Regions from separate parts of the Janthinobacterium sp. HH102 genome, predicted to be linked through region 4. Evidence: predicted binding sites of a transcription regulator. Region 4 holds the regulator's gene; each other region holds the start of a gene.
The links. Region 4 encodes sigma-54, which starts transcription at its own class of promoters, with help from an activator protein. Its sites were predicted from a motif close to TGGCANGNAANCTGCTTT; they were not measured.
Positions count from the first base shown of each region.

Region 1 (4,652 bases), 2.9 Mb from region 4:
CTTGCTGGTGGCGCTGCGCGAATTGAACCTGGCCAGGGTGGCCCTGCTGCTGGCGGCCTTGCCAGCGGTGGCGGCGCCGTTGCTGGCGCCGCTGCAGGCCATGCTCGACCAGCATCAGTACCGCCAGCTGTGCGGCTTGCTGGAAAATGAGGGGGCGCTGGCGCACACGTAAAAGTGTGGGCTGACAACATCGGTTTCGCTGAAAAGACGGACTAAGTAGGGCCGATGGATGGTGCTAAATTGCAATAAAGATTATGATGATAGTACGTAGTTCATCGCAAAGAAAATGTCTTGTCCAGCGTGGCAACGGACCGCCGCGCCTCATCCAAAGCTGAGAGAACTGCTACATGCACCGCGATTTTTCGGAAGTGAATTCGAAGGGCGAAGTACTGATCGTTGAAGATACGCCGGCTTCGCTGAAGCTGTTGAGCGATTTGCTGGGCGGCGCCGGCTACGCGGTGCGCCAGGCGCCGAACGGCGAACTGGCTCTGTGGACGGCCCAGGCGCGCCCGCCGGAGCTGATCCTGCTCGACGTGCGCATGCCCGGCCTCGACGGCTTTGAAGTGTGCCGCCGCCTGAAGGAGATACCGTCCCTGCAGCAGGTGCCGGTGATCTTCCTGTCGGCCCAGTACGATACGGACGACAAGGTGCGCGGCTTTGCGCTGGGCGCCGTCGATTTCATCGCCAAGCCCTTCCAGGCCGAGGAAATCCTCGCCCGCACCGATGCCCACGTGCGTCTGGCGCGGGCGCAGCTGCAGCTGGCGCAGGAGCGCGCCAACCTGGAACGCCGGGTGGCCGAACGCACGGCCGAACTGGAACAGGTGGCCAGCACGCTGGCGCGCGAAGTGCAGATCCGCCGCGCCAATGAAGAATTGCTGCGCCTGTCGGGCCAGGTCTTCGAAGCGACCCAGGACGCCATCCTGATCACCGATCCGGCCGGCATCATCGTCACGGCCAATCCCGCCTTTACCCGCATCACCGGCTACGCGGCGCAGGAAGTGGTGGGCACGGACATCATGCGCCTGCATGCCGAATACACGGGCGAAGCGGTGCTGCTGGCCCTGCGCCAGGGCTTGCGCAGCAGCGGCTGCTGGTCGGGCGAGGTGCAGACGCGGCGCAAGAGCGGCGACACCTATCCCTGCCTGCTCAGCGTCTCCACCGTGCACGGGCCCGATGGCGCCGTCGTCAACTATGTGGGCGTGTTCCTCGACATCAGCGAGCGCAAGGCCGAGCAGCATCTGATCGATTTCCTTTCCTACCACGACGCGCTGACGGGTTTGCCGAACCGCGTGCTGCTGCGCGAGCGCTTCGAACAGGCGCGCGCGAACGCCGTGCGCGACAGCCAGCAGGTGGTGCTGATGTGCCTGGACCTGGACCGCTTCAAGAACATCAACGATTCGCACGGCCAGGCCGTCGGCGACAAGGCGCTGCAGGTGGTGGCGCGCTTCCTGTCCGGCTGCGTACGCGAGGGTGACACCGTGGTGCGCCAGGGCGGCGACGAATTCCAGATCCTGCTGCAGGACGATGCCCTGCTGGGACGTACCCTGGGGCTGGCGCAAACCATCCTGGCCGGCTTGCGCGAAGAATTGAGTGTTGACGGCGAGCGCCTGGCGCTGACCACCAGCATCGGCATCGCCATGTGCCCGGCAGACGGCGACAGCCTCGACGACGTGCTGCGCCACGCCGACACGGCCCTCGTGCGCGCCAAGGAAATGGGGCGCGACCACTACGCCTTCTTCACGGAGCGCATGGGCAGCGATATCCGCGCCCGCCTGGCCATGCAGCAGCAGCTGCGCGGCGCCATCGGCCGCGATGAATTCGAAGTGCATTACCAGCCGCAGATGTGCTTGCGCACGGGCGCCATGCTGGGCGCGGAAGCGTTATTGCGCTGGAATAATCCTGTGCTGGGCAAGGTGCCGCCCGGCCTGTTCATCGCGCTGGCCGAGGAATATGGCTTGATCACGGCTATCGGAGAATGGGTGCTTGAAAGCGTGTGTGCGCAGATCCGCGTGTGGCACGATGCGGGCCTGGGCAGCATCAAGGTGGCCGTCAACCTGTCCGGCAAGCAGTTCGCGCAGGACCGCACGGTGCCCTTCGTCGAGGCGGCCCTGCGCAAGTACGGCATCGCGCCCGCCTGCCTGGGCATCGAGATCACGGAAAGCACGGTGATGGGCGACCCGGACAAGGCCGTGGCGGCCCTCACGCGCCTGAAGGACATCGGCGTAGGCATTTCGCTCGACGACTTCGGCACCGGCTATTCCAGCCTCGGTTACCTGAAGCGCTTTCCCATCGACGTGCTGAAGATCGACAAATCCTTTGTCGACGACGTCACCACCAGCAGCAGCGACGCGGCCATCGCCCGTTCCGTCATCTCGCTGGCGCACAACCTCGACATGCGCGTCATCGCCGAAGGCGTGGAAACGCGCGAGCAGGTCGCCTTCCTGACGGAACACGGCTGCGACGAAATGCAGGGCTATTATTTCAGCCGCCCCCTGGGCGCCGCACTGTTTACGGCCTTGCTGCGCGAACGGCGCACCCTGGCCATGGCCGAGGCATAAGCGCCGCGGTGCGGTCGCTGCACTATGGCGGTGCATTCGCTGCAACGCGGTGCACAATTCTCACGTTTCCTTCACCTGATGCTGGCACATATCCTGCTTAGGTAATCGCTTATTTACGCGATTGCCCGCATGCCAGACAGCAGCCACCCAGTCATGCCTCCACCAGCCAGCGCACACGGCGCCTGGCAGGCGCACCTGCGCCTGGGCTTCGCGCTGCACGATGGCGTCAGCCGCCTCGTCGAACGCACGCACAGCGGCCCCCTGCGCGTGCAAAAGCCCCTGTATCCGGAAGGCGATGCCGTCTGCCACGCCATCATCATCCATCCGCCCGGCGGCGTGGTGGGCGGCGACCAGCTGGCCGTCGACGCCACGGCGGGCGAGGGCGCACACGCCTTGCTCACGTCGCCGGGCGCCGCCAAATGGTACCGCGCCAACGGCCATGTCTCGGGCCAGCACATCGTGCTGCGCGCGGGCAGCGGCGCCGCCATCGAGTGGCTGCCGCAGGAAAGCATTTTCTTCGACCAGGCCTGCGTGCGCCTGCGCCATGAGGTGGACCTGGCGGCGGACGCCGGCTACATCGGCTGCGACATCGTTTGCCTGGGCCGCAGCGCCGCAGGCGAAATTTTTAACACGGGCAGCATCAGCCAGCAGGTGCAGATCCGCCGCGGCGGCAAGCTGCTGTGGTGGGAGCAGGGTGTGCTGGCTGCCGGCGGCGCCCTGATGGCCAGCCCGCTGGGATTGGGCGGGCACACGGTATGCGCCACCCTGATCGCCGTCGGCCGGCCCGTTTCTTCCGCCGTGCTGGCGGCCGTGCGCGACATCGCCGTGCCGGAAGGAGCCGCGTTTGGCGCCACGCACATGAAATCGCTGGTGGTGGTGCGCCTGCTGTGCGGCGACAGCGAGGCGGCGCGCCGCATCATGCTGGCCGCCTGGCAGTTGCTGCGCCCCGCCATGCTGGGACGCGACGCCGTCGTGCCCCGCATCTGGAACACTTAGCATCTGGAACACTTAATCAGGAAAGAAGCGCAAGGAAAACCATGGATCTGACTCCCCGCGAAAAAGACAAGCTGCTCATTTTTACGGCCGCGCTGCTGGCCGAACGGCGCCTGGCGCGCGGCTTGAAATTGAATTACCCGGAAGCGGTGGCCCTGATCAGCGCCGCCATCATGGAGGGCGCGCGCGACGGCAAGTCGGTGGCGCAGCTGATGTCGGACGGCACCAAGATACTCTCGCGCGCCGACGTCATGGACGGCATCGCCGAGATGATCCCCGACATCCAGGTGGAAGCGACGTTCCCCGATGGCAGCAAGCTGGTGACCGTGCACCACCCGATACCGTAACCTACAAGCGACATTGACAGGAGCCCCTCATGACCCCAGGCGAATACCAATTGGAAGAAGGCGAAATCAGCTTGAATGCGGGGCGCGCCACGGCCACCGTGGTGGTGGCCAACCGTGGCGACCGGCCCATCCAGGTCGGCTCGCACTTTCACTTTTTTGAAGTCAATCCGGCGCTGGCCTTCGAGCGCTGGCGTGCCTACGGTATGCGCCTCAATATCACGGCCGGCACGGCCGTGCGCTTCGAACCGGGCCAGCAGCGCACGGTGGAACTGGTGGCGCTGGCGGGCGAACGCAAGGTCTACGGCTTCAACGGCGAAGTGATGGGCGAACTGCAAGACACACCACCGGGAAAGGATTGAGATGGCCAGCATTCCCCGCAGCGCGTATGCCGAGATGTTCGGCCCCACCAAGGGCGACCGCATCCGCCTGGCCGACACGGAACTGTTCATCGAGATCGAGCATGACTACGCGATCTACGGCGAAGAAGTGAAATTCGGCGGCGGCAAGGTGATCCGCGACGGCATGGGCCAGTCGCAGCGCTGCGCGGCCGAGGTGATGGACACCGTCATCACGAATGCCGTCATCCTCGACCACTGGGGCATCGTGAAGGCCGACATCGGCCTGAAAAACGGGCTGATCTTCGGCATCGGCAAGGCGGGCAACCCCGATATCCAGCCCGGCGTCACGCTCCCCATCGGCGGCGCCACGGAAATCATCGCCGGCGAAGGCATGATCGTCACTGCCGGCGGCGTCG
Region 1 covers NZ_CP062062.1:4,316,313-4,320,964, reverse strand. The annotation lists gene JAB4_RS19645 (ATP-binding protein) at 1-172, shown strand, start outside; gene JAB4_RS19640 (GGDEF domain-containing response regulator) at 348-2,558, shown strand; gene JAB4_RS19635 (urease accessory protein UreD) at 2,712-3,554, shown strand; gene JAB4_RS19630 (urease subunit gamma) at 3,596-3,898, shown strand; gene JAB4_RS19625 (urease subunit beta) at 3,928-4,257, shown strand; gene ureC (urease subunit alpha) at 4,259-4,652, shown strand, end outside.
Region 1: a site for sigma-54 is predicted at 2,641-2,658, ahead of JAB4_RS19635 (urease accessory protein UreD). Genes of this name have one in related genera too.

Region 2 (4,652 bases), 520 kb from region 4:
CTTGCCGCCGTAGCGCTTGCCATCCATGTCGAAGGTGACGAACTCGTTGGCGCCGTCGAAATCCCAGGCATCGTTCGGCGTATTCTGATACGCCCACTTGATCTGCCCCGTTTTCACGTCCAGCGCCACGGTGGACGACGAGTACAGATTGTCGCCGGGGCGCAAGTGGCTGTTCCACGGCGCCGGGTTGCCCGTGCCAAAGTAAGCGAGCTTGGTCTGCGGATCGTAGGTGCCGCCCATCCACGTCGAGGCGCCGCCCGTTTTCCACAGGTCGCCCGGCCAGGTCTTGTTCACGGTACCGGACACGCCGTTATCGATGGCCTTGCCATCCTTGTCGTAGCGGTGGCCCATATGGCCCTCCACCGTCGGACGGCTCCACACGAGGTCGCCCGTCATCGGGTTGCGCGCCTCGACCCGGCCGACGATGCCGAATTCGCCGCCCGACACGCCCGTCAGCAGCAAACCTTCGGCGATCAGCGGCGCTGCCGTCATCGAGTAACCGGCCGCATAGTCGTCGACTTTCTCCTTCCAGACGATCTTGCCCGTATTCTGGTCCAGCGCCACCAGGTAGGCGTCCAGCGTGCCGAAGATCACCAGGTTGCCGTACAGGGCGGCACCGCGGTTGACCACGTCGCAGCAGGGCATGATGCCGTCCGGCAAGCGGTGCTCATACTTCCACAGCTTGGCGCCCGTTTTCAAGTCGACGGCAAAGATGCGCGAATACGATGCCGTGACGAACATCTTGCCGTTATGAATCAACGGCTGCGATTCCTGGCCCCGCTGTTTTTCGCCGCCAAACGAGAACGACCAGGCCGGCACCAGCTTGGCCACGGTCTTGTCATTGATCTGCGTCAAAGGCGAATAGCGCTGGCCCTGCGTGCCCATGCCGAACGACAGCACGCTGGACGGATTCTTTGCCGTGCTGTCGAGCATGGCGGTGGTGACATTGCCCACGTCGGCCGCCTGGGCCAGCGATGCCACACCCAAACCGATGAGTATCCCCATGATTTTTTTCTGCACAATCATCTCCCTCTGTTATTAGTATGTGTATGTATCAGGTGCTGCCGTGGTCGTGCGGCTGCGCATGCAGCAAGGCGCACTCTTCATCGGTGAACAGGCGCGAGCGCGTCAAAAAGCGCTTGCCCGTGCCGTTGTCGAGTGAAAACATTCCGCCATTGCCATCGACCACATCGATAATCAACTGGGTATGCTCCCAGTACTCGAATTGCTCGAGTCCCATGTAGAACGGTGCGCCATTCAAATTGCCGAGATAGATATCGGTATCGCTGACATCGAACTCGCCCAGCGCGTAGCACATGGGCGCACTGCCGTCGCAGCAGCCGCCCGACTGGAAAAACATCAGCGGGCCGTGACGCTGGCGCAACTTGTCCATCATTTCCAGCGCCGCATCGGTGGCGACCACCCTGGCAATTGCTGCACTCATGGCACCCCTTTCTGCGCGCCGCGCCTGGACTACGGGCGCGGCGCCTGTTGCCGGTTTAGAAGAAGCCCAGCGCTTTCGGGCTATAGCTCACCAGCAAGTTCTTCGTTTGCTGGTAGTGGTCGAGCATCATCTTATGGTTTTCGCGGCCGATACCCGATTGCTTGTAGCCGCCGAACGCGGCGTGGGCTGGATACAGGTGATAGCAATTGGTCCACACGCGGCCCGCCTGGATGGCGCGGCCCATGCGGAAGGCGCGCGAACCGTCACGCGTCCACAAGCCGGCGCCCAAGCCGTACAAGGTATCGTTGGCAATCGCCAGCGCTTCAGCTTCATCCTTGAAGGTGGTCACGGACACGACCGGTCCAAAAATTTCTTCCTGGAAGATGCGCATCTTGTTGTGCCCCTTGAACACGGTCGGACGCACGTAATAGCCGCCTTCCAGGTCGCCCGCCTGCGTGTTGCGCTCGCCCCCAGCCAGCACCTCGGCGCCTTCCTGGCGGCCGATGTCGAGGTAGGACAGGATTTTTTCCAGCTGCTCCTGCGACGCTTGGGCGCCGATCATGGTGGAAGAATCGAGCGGATTGCCCTGCTTGATGGCGGCCACGCGCTTCAGGGCCCGTTCGATGAATTTCTCGTAGATCGATTCCTGGATCAGCACGCGCGATGGGCAGGTGCACACCTCGCCTTGATTCAGCGCGAACATCGCAAAGCCTTCCAGGCACTTGTCGAAATACTCGTCGTCCGCATCCATCACGTCTTCAAAGAAGATGTTCGGCGATTTGCCGCCCAGCTCCAGGGTGACGGGAATCAGGTTTTGCGCGGCATAGCCCATGATCAGGCGGCCCGTGCCTGTTTCACCCGTGAAGGCGATCTTGGCGATGCGCTTGCTCGAGGCCAGCGGCTTGCCCGCTTCCAGGCCGAAACCGTTGATGATGTTCAACACGCCCGGTGGCAGCAGGTCGCCGATCAGCTCGATCAACACCATGATGGAAGCGGGGGTCTGCTCGGCCGGTTTCAGGACGACGCAATTGCCGGCGGCCAGGGCTGGCGCCAGTTTCCACACGGCCATCAGAATCGGGAAATTCCACGGAATGATCTGGCCCACGACACCCAGCGGCTCGTGGTAGTGGTAGGCATAGGTTTCCGCATCGATTTGCGCGACGGAACCTTCCTGCGCGCGGATGCAGCCGGCGAAGTAACGGAAATGGTCGATGGCCAGCGGAATGTCGGCATTCATCGTTTCGCGGATCGGCTTGCCGTTGTCGATCGTTTCCGCCGTGGCGATCAGGCTCAGGTTCTGTTCGATGCGGTCGGCGATGCGGTTCAGGATATTGGCGCGCTCGGCAGGCGAAGTCTTGCCCCAGGCCTCCTTGGCGGCATGCGCGGCATCCAGCGCCAGCTCGACGTCTTCCGTCGTGGAACGGGCGATTTCGCAAAACGGCAAGCCCGTGATCGGCGTAATGTTAGGAAAGTATTCACCTTTTACTGGTGCAACGAATTTGCCGCCGATGTAATTGTCATAGCGTTGTTTGAAGGGATTGGCTACGCCCAGTTTGCTGATGTCTGCGAGATTCATGTCGTCCTCTATCGGGTTAATTAGAATGGAATTACTTAATTAAAATCAAACGTCCTGGTACAGATGGGGTGAGTACACGCAGTCTTCCGCAAATGCCGTGCCAGCTCGCCATCCCACTACAAACTTAGCCGCTTTTGCCCTTGTTGCAAGGGCGCGGCGTCAATGCCGGTGCGCTTTTCGGCGCATGCCCGGGCTTGAGCCGCGGGAGCGGGCCTGTTTGCGTTTTGAACAAGGTGAAGGCATCCTGTTCCAATCCGGGCCAGCCCTGCGGCATCTCCCCTGCGCCGCTGCACAATGGAACAGGTGTACCAGACTGGAACACCTGTTCCTGTACCGCTACCGAATCACCACGCCCCATGGCAATTCGCCCACGGCGATATCGGCCACCTTGCGCGCGCTGGCCGTATCGATGACGGAGACGCTGTTCGAGCGGCCATTGGCCACGTACAGCTTGGCCCCGTCGGGCGTGATGGCCATGTTCCACGGGCGCTTGCCGACGGGAATGGTGGCCGTCACCTGCTTGCTGGCCGTATCGATCACCATCACCGTACCGTCGATGCCGTTCGAGACATACACTTGCTTGCCGCCGGGATGGACCGCGATGCCGTTGGCATTCTTGCCCGCTGGAATGGTGGCAATGGCCTTGCGCGCCGTCATATCGATCACGTAGACGGCATTGACCAGTTCGCACGCCACGTAGGCAAGGCCCGAATCCGGACTGAAGCCGATGCCGCGCGGACGCAAGCCCACGGCAATGGACGCGACCTGGCGGCGTTGCGCCACGTCGATGACATCGACTTGCTCGGCCTCTTCCGCACTGACCAGCAGCCAGCGCCCATCGGGACTGAACACGGCATGTTCCGGGTTGCGTCCCTGCACCTTGATATCGGCAAGCACGACGCCCGTCTGGCCATCGAGCAAGGCCACGCTATTGTTTTCCTCGACGGCCACGGCCACGTAACGACCGTCGTGCGAGGCGCTCACGCCTTCGGGCGACTTGCCCAGCGCCACCATGCGGACTGGTGCGCCAGCTTCGTTATCGATCAGCAGCAAGGCGCTGCTGGCCGCATCGGTGACAAACAATTGCCGCCCGGTGGGGTCGGCGGCAATGCCGCGCGGACGCTTGCCTGCGGCGATCTGGCGCACGACCTGGTCGGTCGCCGTGTCGATCACGCTCACGGTGCCCGATTTTTCATTGGGGACATAGGCAAAAGGAGCGGCCTGGAGGGCCGTGCTGAAGAGCGCAGGCAGCAGCCAGCACACCTGGCGCAAGCGCGGGAAGAAGTTGGGCATAATCACCTTTTCAATGGCAAAACACAGGAAAAGCGCGCGGTAGCGGCGCATCTGATAATTGCTGCATGCAAACGCCGTGCCACTGACACGCGTATAATTTCCGCCCACCAATGGAGACATGGCAGGCATATTGCTTGATACAACTATGCAGACCTGCGCCGCTCACGCGCTCAAGCAGGCTTTTATTCACATTGGAGAATCCGCATGCAGCATCGTTTCCGCCTGAACACCATCGCCAGCCTGTTTGTCGCCGGCAGCGCCACCCTGGCCCCCCACGTCTTTGCCGCCGAGCCCGCTGACTTGGCCGCCGGGCAACTCATGGATACGGTGGTCATCAGC
Region 2 covers NZ_CP062062.1:1,377,387-1,382,038, reverse strand. The annotation lists gene JAB4_RS06310 (PQQ-dependent methanol/ethanol family dehydrogenase) at 1-1,005, opposite strand, end outside; gene JAB4_RS06305 (DUF779 domain-containing protein) at 1,055-1,444, opposite strand; gene adh (aldehyde dehydrogenase) at 1,500-3,020, opposite strand; gene JAB4_RS06295 (beta-propeller fold lactonase family protein) at 3,357-4,313, opposite strand; gene JAB4_RS06290 (TonB-dependent receptor) at 4,518-4,652, shown strand, end outside.
Region 2: a site for sigma-54 is predicted at 3,106-3,123, ahead of adh (aldehyde dehydrogenase). Genes of this name have one in related genera too.

Region 3 (4,652 bases), 510 kb from region 4:
CCGTTCATCTACAAGCACATCGCCGTCATGCCCGACGTCCACCTGGGTAAAGGGTCGACCATCGGCAGCGTGATCCCTACCCTGGGTGCCGTGATTCCGGCGGCAGTGGGCGTCGATATCGGTTGCGGCATGATGGCGGCGAAAACCACGCTGACGGCCAGCGATTTGCCCGATAATCTGGGGCCGCTGCGCAGCGCCATCGAGCGCGCCATTCCACACGGGATGTCGCCGAAGACGCGCGGTCACCGCGGCCGCGACGAGGGTTCCTGGCAGACGCCGCCCTCGGTGGTTGATGCCGCGTGGCTGCAGCTGAAGGATGAATTCGACGCCATCTGCCTGAAAACGCCCAAGCTGAAGAACACGAATAACTATCGTCACCTGGGAACTTTGGGCAGCGGTAACCACTTCGTCGAAGTCTGTCTCGATGAACAGGGTTCTGTATGGTTCATGCTGCATTCCGGTTCGCGCGGCGTGGGCAATGCCATCGGTACGCATTTCATCGAACTGGCCAAGCAGGATATGCGTACCCACTTCATCAACCTGCCCGACCAGGACCTGGCCTATCTGGCCGAAGGCACGCAGCATTACGACGATTACGTGGAAGCGGTGGGCTGGGCCCAGCGTTTCGCGCGCAACAACCGCGAAGTGATGATGCAAAACCTGATCGCGGCCGTGCGCACGGTCATCCATAAGCCGTTCCAGACGCATGTGGAAGCCGTCAACTGCCACCATAACTATGTGCAGAAGGAGCACCACTTCGGCAAGGACGTGCTGGTCACGCGCAAGGGCGCCGTCTCGGCCCGCGCCGGCGAACTGGGGATCATTCCCGGTTCCATGGGCGCGAAGAGTTTTATCGTGCGCGGCAAGGGTAATGCGGACAGTTTCCATAGCTGCAGCCACGGCGCGGGACGCACGATGAGCCGTACGGAAGCGAAGCGGCGCTTCAACCTGGACGACCAGATCCGCGCCACGCAAGGCGTGGAATGCCGCAAGGATGAAAACGTGATCGATGAAATTCCAATGGCCTACAAGGATATCGATGCGGTGATGCTGGCACAGCGCGAGCTGGTCGACGTCGTGCATATCCTGAAGCAGGTCGTTTGCGTCAAAGGTTAATAAAGAGAAAGTACAGATGATAGAAATTGATGGAGCGCAAGGTGAAGGCGGCGGACAGATTTTGCGCTCGGCGCTGAGCCTGTCGATGATCACGGGGCAGCCGTTCCGGCTGACGAATATTCGCGCGGGGCGGGACAAGCCCGGCTTGTTGCGCCAGCATTTGCTGGCCGTGCAGGCAGCGACCGCCATTTGCGGGGCGCGCACGACGCCGGTGGTGCTGCGCGCAGCCAGCCTGGAATTCGTGCCTGGCCCCATACGCGGCGGCGATTACCGCTTTGCCATCGGCAGCGCCGGCAGCTGCACCCTGGTGTTGCAAACCTTGCTGCCGGCTCTGCTGTATGCGGATGGGCCGTCTACCGTGCGCATCAGCGGCGGCACGCACAATGCCATGGCGCCGCCCGTGCATTTTTTGCAGCGCGCGTATGGCCGCATCCTGGAACAGATGGGCGCCGAGGTGGAGATTACGCAGCAGCGCTATGGCTTTCATCCCGCAGGTGGTGGCGAGGTGCTGGCCACCGTGCAACCGTGCCAGCGTTTGCGGCCCATTTCACTGCTGCAGCGCGGCGAGCGGAAGGCCGGGTATGCGGAAAGCGTGGTGGCGGGCGTGCATGTGAACGTGGCGCAGCGCGAGCTCGAGCGTGTCGCCGACGGCATGGGCTGGAGCGGCAAGCAGCTGCGTCTCGTCGGCTTGCCGGCGGAGCAGGGACCGGGCAACGTCCTGTTGCTGACATTGGAACATGAGCACGTCACGGAAGTATTTACGTCGTTCGGCGAAAAGCACTTGCTGGCCGAATCCGTGGCCAAGCGCCTGTTGAACGAGGTGCGCGCCTATCTCAAGACGGACGCGGCCGTGGGCGAGCACCTGGCGGACCAGCTCTTGCTGCCGATGGCGCTGGCCGGCGGCGGTAGCTTCAGTTGCAACAAGGTGTCGCAGCATGCGTTGACGAATGCGGACGTGATTGCCCGCTTCTTGCCCGTGCGTATCACTTTCGAGCAGCAGGCGCAGGGCAGCATCTGCACGGTGGCCGCCGCCTGACGCGCGCGGTGACACAATCGCTGTTGCAGCTGCTCCAAATTGATACATGGGCGGCCCGATGTGGGGCATATACGCATGGCATGGCATTTGCTCTTCTTGGATATTCACTAAAAAAACCAAGGAGACCAGCATGACCTATTCCATCCGTACTCTGCTCGGCGTGGCCGCCGCCGGCGCCGTTGCCCTCACCTCCCTGCTGACCTTGCCGCATGCCTATGCGCACGGCAATGTCACGCCGCAAGGCGTCGACACCACGGGCTTGCCCAAGGTGGGCGACAAGTGGCTCGAGCAAAACCCGTATCGCGGCAACAAGCTGGCCCTGACGGTGGGCACCTCGGCCTATAACCAGAATTGCGCGCGCTGCCACGGCATCGAAGCCATTTCGGGCGGCATCGCGCCGGACTTGCGCCAGCTGGACCGTGATTGCTTCGGTATCAAGAATGAGACAAAGAAACAGGCGTGCTACAAGGAAACGGATAATTATTTCCTGGCGACCATCCGTCACGGTAAAGTGCGTAATGGCGCCGTGTACATGCCGCCGTTCGAGGGCGTATTCAACCAGGAAGCGATGTGGGCCATCAAGACCTACCTGGAAACCCGCCGCGAGTCTAATTAGGTCGAACTGATAACGAAGGAGTTCCATGCGTTCATTTCAACTCCGTGGCGCGCGCGCGATGCTCTCGCTCGCTTGCATGGCGCTGTGCGCGGCCGCGCCGGCGCGCGCCGATTGGCAGAAAGTGCAGCAGTCGGGCAGCCTGAAGGTGGCTGTGTATAACGAGTTCGCGCCGTTTTCCGACAAGGGCGCGGGCATCGATATCGACATCGCCGAAGCGCTGGCGAAAAAGCTGGGGCTGAAACTGAGCTTGCTGCCCTTTCCCGCCGGCGAAAACCTCAACGACGACTTGCGCAATATGGTGTGGAAGGGGCATTACCTCGGCTATGGTCCCGCCGACGTAATGCTGCACGTGCCGGTCGACAAGAAATTGATGGCGGACAACGACAAGGTCGAGATATTCGCGCCGTACTACGTGGAAACCGTGCGCCTGACGCGCAGCGCGCAAGCCGTACCGCAATTCGATGGCGTCGCCAGCCTCGCAGGCAAGCGTATCGGCGTGGAAAAGGTGTCGATCGCGGCCATGCTGATGCTGGGCGAAGACAATGGCAGATACCGCGACGATGTGCGCATCTTCGATACGGCCGCCGAAGCCTTGCAGCAATTGCAGGCCGGCCAGCTCGACGCCGTGCTGGCCAACCGATCGGAAATCGAATCGGTGCTGAAAAGCGATCCCGCTTTCCCCATGAATGAAGTGGCGTTCGCCCGCTTGCCGCGTGCCGGCTGGGCCGTGGGCCTGGCCGTCAGCAAGCAACAGCTCGACGTGGCCAAGTTACTGCAGGCGGCCATGAACGAGATGGCGGCCAGCGGTGAATTGAAAGCCATCTTTGAGAAGCATGGCGTGAAGGAAGCGCGGCCCTGATTTAGCTTGCTCTCGTTGAAAAGCCCGCGCATCTTCCGATGCGCGGGCTTTTTAATTAGAAGGAATACATGGCGCTGACGCCTAACAACCAGTTGCGCCCCGGCGCCGCTTCATAGTAGCGCTTGTTGCTGTCGCCGACGATGACGGAGCCCACGTAGGTCTTGTCGAAAAGATTATTCAGGCGGGCAAACTCCTTGAAGCGCCAATTCCCTACGTTTTGTTTGGCGTTGAAGCGGGCATTGAACACCGTGTAGCCGGGTGCCGGCTTTTCGCTGTTGCTGTCTTCCGCGTAGACCTGGTTGCTGGCCACGCTTTCCACTGCCGCGCCGAAACGGTCCAGCGTGTCTTTCCAGGCCAGTTCCGCGAACAGGTTAGCGCTGGGCACGCCCGGCAAGCGGCTGCCTTCGCGTACGCTGCCGAACGCCTGGTCATACACGGCGTGCAGGCTGGTCAGCGCCACTTTTGTCGTGAAACCGTACGGCAAGCTGGAGTCGAGCGACACTTCCATCCCCTGACGCAAGGTCTTGCCCGCATTGCGGTAGCTGGTGCGCCCGCCGCTGGAACTGTCGACCACCAGTTCATCGTTGGTCTTGATCTGGAACACGGCCGCGTTCACATGCGTGTTGTTCGCGATCCTGGCCTTGATACCCGCTTCCAGGTTGGTGCTGGTGGCCGGTTTCAGCTGGTAATTGAAGCCGCCGCCCGTGCCCGAGTAAAACAGTTCGTTCAGGGTGGGTGCTTCGAAACCGCGCGCGGCGCTGGCGTACACGTTGACGTTGGGCGTCAGTTTATACAGCAGGCCCAGCACCGGTGTCGTGTGGCTGAACTCCAGGCTGCCGCTGTCGTCGCCATTGCCGAGGAAGCGGTCGTTGACCGACACTTTCATCTTGCTGTAGCGCACACCTGCGCTGAGCAGCCATGGCCCGCTCTGCCATTCTGTCTGGATATACGGATCGAGGCTGGAGACGACATCCTGCTCGTCGCGGCGCAGCTTGCCCTTCACGCCAAACGTGTTGCCGATGTAA
Region 3 covers NZ_CP062062.1:1,371,701-1,376,352, forward strand. The annotation lists gene JAB4_RS06270 (RtcB family protein) at 1-1,116, shown strand, start outside; gene rtcA (RNA 3'-terminal phosphate cyclase) at 1,133-2,152, shown strand; gene pedF (cytochrome c-550 PedF) at 2,283-2,768, shown strand; gene JAB4_RS06285 (transporter substrate-binding domain-containing protein) at 2,794-3,627, shown strand; gene JAB4_RS06290 (TonB-dependent receptor) at 3,683-4,652, opposite strand, start outside.
Region 3: a site for sigma-54 is predicted at 2,229-2,246, ahead of pedF (cytochrome c-550 PedF). Genes of this name have one in related genera too.

Region 4 (4,652 bases):
TGTACATGGCGGAACGGCTGGCGCAGTATTTCGGCCCCAAAGAAAGAGTCGTGCTGCGCCACCGCGAGCGTTCTTAATCAGTCGAGGTGGCGCAGCGGATGGGCTTGCGCCGGCCAGACGGGCGCAAAGAAGCGCGCCACCATGGCCGCGTCGACCTCGTCCAGGCTGGCAGGCTGCCAGCGTGGGGTATTGTCCTTGTCGACCACCAGCGCGCGCACGCCCTCGAGCACTTCGCCATGTTCGAAATTGTGGCGCACCACCGTGCGCTCCATGCGCAGGCAATCGGCCACGCCCAGGTGGGCGCCCCGCTGCAGCAACTCCAGGGTCACCGACATCATCAAGGGCGAGCGCAGGCGCATGGCCGCCAGCGCCTTCGCCGCGAACGCGCCGTCATCCTGCGCCAGCGAGGCCATGATGGCGGCCACCGAACCCGCGCTGAAGTGGCGGTCCAGCGCCGCGCGCGCCGTGGCCAGGGGGGAAGCGCCCGCCTCGGCCTGGAAAGGCGCCGCCAGCGCCTTGATGGCGACCGGCAAGCCTTCGCCCGGCGTGGACTCGAACAGGGCCAGCAGCGCCCCCATCTGCGCCTCGGGCAGATACACGTCGGCCAGGCCCGTGTACAGGGCGTCGGCCGCGTTGATCGTCAAACCCGTCAAGCCCAGGTACAGGCCCAGCTGACCCGCCAGACGGGATAAAAAGTAACTGCCGCCCACGTCGGGGAACAGGCCGATATTGACTTCCGGCATAGCCATGCGCGTGCGGCCCGTGACGATGCGCAGGCGGTTGCCGGGCCCCGCTTGCGCCACGCCCATGCCGCCGCCCATCACCACCCCATCCATGACGGCGATATACGGTTTCGGGTAGAAGTGAATCAGATGATTTAAAGCATATTCTTCCGTAAAGAAATCTTCCAGCAAGGCGCTGCCGCCCTGCGGCGTGGCCAGGCCCGCGTCGTAAAAGAAACGGATGTCGCCACCCGCGCACAGGGCTTTTTCGCTGCTGGAGCGGATCACCACGGCGTCCACCTGCGGATCGTCGCGCCAGGCCAGCAAGGCCGCGCTCAGGGCGCGCACCATCTCCAGCGACAGGGAATTCAAGGCTTTCGGACGGTCGAGCACGATGTGGCCCGTGCGGTGGCGGATGGAAATCTGGACGAGGTCGCTCATGGCAGGCAGGAAAGAAGTGAAAGTGCAAACATTCTAGCGCCTGCGCGGCGAACATTGCGTTTCGCTGGACGCAAAAAAGGGCGCAATGTGCGCCCTTAGTTGATCACAGCCGGTTGAAAGTCGCGGGCCGCTTAGGCGGGGGCGAATTCTTCTTCCGAACTGTCTGGCAGATGCTTGATCGCCTCTTTACCGTGCCCTTGCACTTTGGTTTTGTATTTCATCACTTGCCTATCGAGCTTGTCGATCAGGGTATCGATCGCGGCATACAGGTCGTGCGCCAGGCTTTCCACATAGACAGTTTTGCCACTCAGACGCAGGTTGACTTCGGCCTTTTGACGTTTTTCTTTCTCTTTGAGGTTATCCACGGTCAGAATCACGGCGATATCGATAACTTGATCGAAATGACGTTTCACGCGCTCCAGCTTCGTTTGTACGTATTCACGGATGGCTGGTGTCACTTCGAGATGATGTCCGCTGATGGTGAGATTCATACACACTCCTAAAGATGATCGGGTTCGTGCGGTCCATCGTATCCGGCCCGCAGAGGAACCGAAAAAAACTTACAAACACTTACGCAGGCTCACTGGCGGAATTTTTAATGCTTCCCGGTATTTGGCAACAGTACGTCGCGCAATCACCATGCCTTGTTCCCCCAGCATGTCCGCAATCTTACTGTCGGATAAAGGATTTTTAGGGTCTTCTGCTCCTGTCAGTTGCACGATCAATGCCCGTATCGCCGTCGATGACGCTTCGCCCCCCGCTTCGGTGGCGACGTGGCTACCAAAGAAATATTTCAACTCGAACATGCCGTGCGGGGTCAGCATGTACTTTTGAGTTGTTACCCGCGAGATAGTACTCTCGTGTAAACCCAGTGTATCAGCTATTTCACGGAGCACAAGGGGGCGCATGGCAACGGCCCCATGCGAGAAAAAGTTCTTTTGTCTTTCTACTATCGCCTGCGCCACGCGCAGAATCGTGTCGAAGCGCTGGCGCATATTCTTGATCAGCCACTTGGCTTCCTGCAACTGTGCACCCATGGCGCCCTCGCCCTTGCCCTGCTTGAGCAAGTTGGCGTACATGGCATTGACGCGCAGGCGCGGCATGACGTCGTTGTTCAGGGTCACTTGCCAGCCATTGCGCGCGCGCTTGACGACGACGTCGGGCACCACGTAATCGGACACGTCCGCAGCGAACACGGCGCCCGGATGCGGGTTGCACTGGCGAATTACCGTCTGCGCTTCACGCAAGTCTTCATCGTCGCAATCGAGGGCTTTTTTCAGCTTGTTGAAATCGCGCTGGGCAAACCAGGCCAGGTGCTTTTCCACGATGACGAGGGCCATGCGCCGCGTCACCATGGCAATGTGCGGCAAGCGCTTGATTTGCAGCGCCAGGCATTCGGACGCATTGCGCGCGCCCACGCCGGGCGGATCGAAACTTTGCAGCAGCGACAAGGCCGTGCGCATCTCGTCGGCATCGATTTCCAGCTCTTCCGGCAGACGCGCCAGGATGTCGTCGAGCGACTCTTCCAGGTAGCCATTGTCGTCGAGCGCGTCGATGATCAGCTCGACCAGCGCGCGGTCGCGCAATTCGAGCACCGTCACGCGCATCTGCTCCATCAGGTGTTCGCGCAGGGTGCAGTGATGGGCCTCCAGTTGCGGGCGGGAATCTTCGTCGTCGGGCGCCTTGCCCCGGCTCGCTTCGCTCCAGTCGCTGTCGCCGCCATCCGCGGCGGCCGGGCCCTCGCCCGCCTCGCCGTCAAAGGTTTCCGCTTCGGCCGGCGCCGCGGGCGCCTCCTGGCCTGGCGGCTGGGGCGGCGCTTCGGCCGGCGCGGCCGTGGAGCTCAAAGCCCCGTCGGACAGCAGGCGCAGCGAACGGTCGAGCGGATCGTCGAGGCGCTCGAGCAAGGGATTGTCCGTCAGCAGTTGCTCGAGTTCCTGATGCAATTCCAGAGTAGACAATTGCAACAGGCGTATCGATTGCTGCAACTGCGGCGTCAGTGCCAGGTGCTGCGAAGTGCGCAGCTGCAATGATTGTTTCATTGGCTTACATGCGGAAGTGTTCGCCCAGATAGACCCGGCGTACCGACTCGTTCGCGATGATGTCGTCGGGGCGTCCCGACGCCAGTACCGAGCCCTGGTTGATGATGTAGGCACGGTCGCAGATACCCAGCGTCTCGCGCACATTATGATCGGTGATCAGCACGCCGATATTGCGCTCCTTCAAGAAGCGCACGATGCGCTGGATCTCGATCACGGCGATCGGGTCGACGCCGGCGAACGGTTCGTCGAGCAGCACGAAACGGGGATCGGTGGCCAGGGCGCGGGCGATTTCCACGCGGCGGCGCTCGCCGCCCGACAGGGACAGCGCCTGGTTCTCGCGCAACTTTTCAATCTGCAAGTCGGCCAGCAGTTTATCCAGGCGTTCCTCGATCTCGGCCTTCTTCAAAGGACGGCCTTCGACGGTCTGGATTTCCAGCACGGCGCGGATATTGTCTTCCACCGTCAGCTTGCGGAACACGGACGCCTCCTGCGGCAGATACGACAGGCCCATCTGTGCGCGGCGGTGGATCGGCAGGCTGGAAATGTCCACGCCGCTGATGTCGATGCTGCCGCCATCCGACGGCACCAGGCCGACGATCATGTAGAACGAGGTGGTCTTGCCGGCGCCGTTCGGGCCCAGCAGCCCCACCACTTCGCCGCATTCGACTTGCAGCGAGACATCATGCACGACTTGCCGCTTGCCATAGGTTTTCTGCAGTCCGCGAACGATCAGGGTGCTGCCGCAACGGGTATTGTCCATTATTTCGTTCCTGGCACAGGTGTGGCCGGCGCTTTCTCCGCCGCGGGCGCCTTGGTCTTCGGCTGGATCACCATGCGCACGCTGCCGCCATCGGAGGTGCTGGTGCCGCTGTCGGAATTTTCCATCTTGAATACTTCCTTGCGGCTGTCGTACGAGATGAAGGCGCCATTGGCCACATCCGTCACTTTCGTGCCCTCCAGGCGCGTCAGCTTGGCCTTGGAAAACAGTTTCACCACTTCCGTCTTGTTGTCGTATTCCACGCGCTCCGCTTCGCCTTCGACCCACAGGTCGCCGGCGCCATCGCGCTTCTGGCGGAAGGTGGCCAGCTTGCCGGGATCGGCCCAGAAAGTGATGAACTGGTAGCCTTGCGGGTCTTCCGTGATCAGGGCCCGGCCCGCCTTCATGGTCAGCGTGCCCTTGACCAGCACGACGTCGCCCGTCAGGGTACGAATCTGCTTGACGTCATCGACGTGGCCGCTACGCGCCGTGATGACGGCTTCCTTCTCGGAATCGGCCTTCTCGGCATGCGCCACGCCCATGAGGGCCAGAGAAAATACGCTCAACAGCAAGATGTTCTTCATAGTATGGTTTCCTTGTTTCATTCTGTCATTTTGCCGCCGCGGCCGGGCGCGGTTTCGGCGGGAGGACCATGCGCAAGGCATTCTGCACTTCCACCACGCCGGTGGCGTT
Region 4 covers NZ_CP062062.1:860,265-864,916, reverse strand. The annotation lists gene rapZ (RNase adapter RapZ) at 1-77, shown strand, start outside; gene JAB4_RS03925 (enoyl-CoA hydratase/isomerase family protein) at 78-1,163, opposite strand; gene raiA (ribosome-associated translation inhibitor RaiA) at 1,295-1,654, opposite strand; gene JAB4_RS03915 (RNA polymerase factor sigma-54) at 1,724-3,202, opposite strand; gene lptB (LPS export ABC transporter ATP-binding protein) at 3,207-3,962, opposite strand; gene lptA (lipopolysaccharide transport periplasmic protein LptA) at 3,962-4,543, opposite strand; gene lptC (LPS export ABC transporter periplasmic protein LptC) at 4,569-4,652, opposite strand, start outside.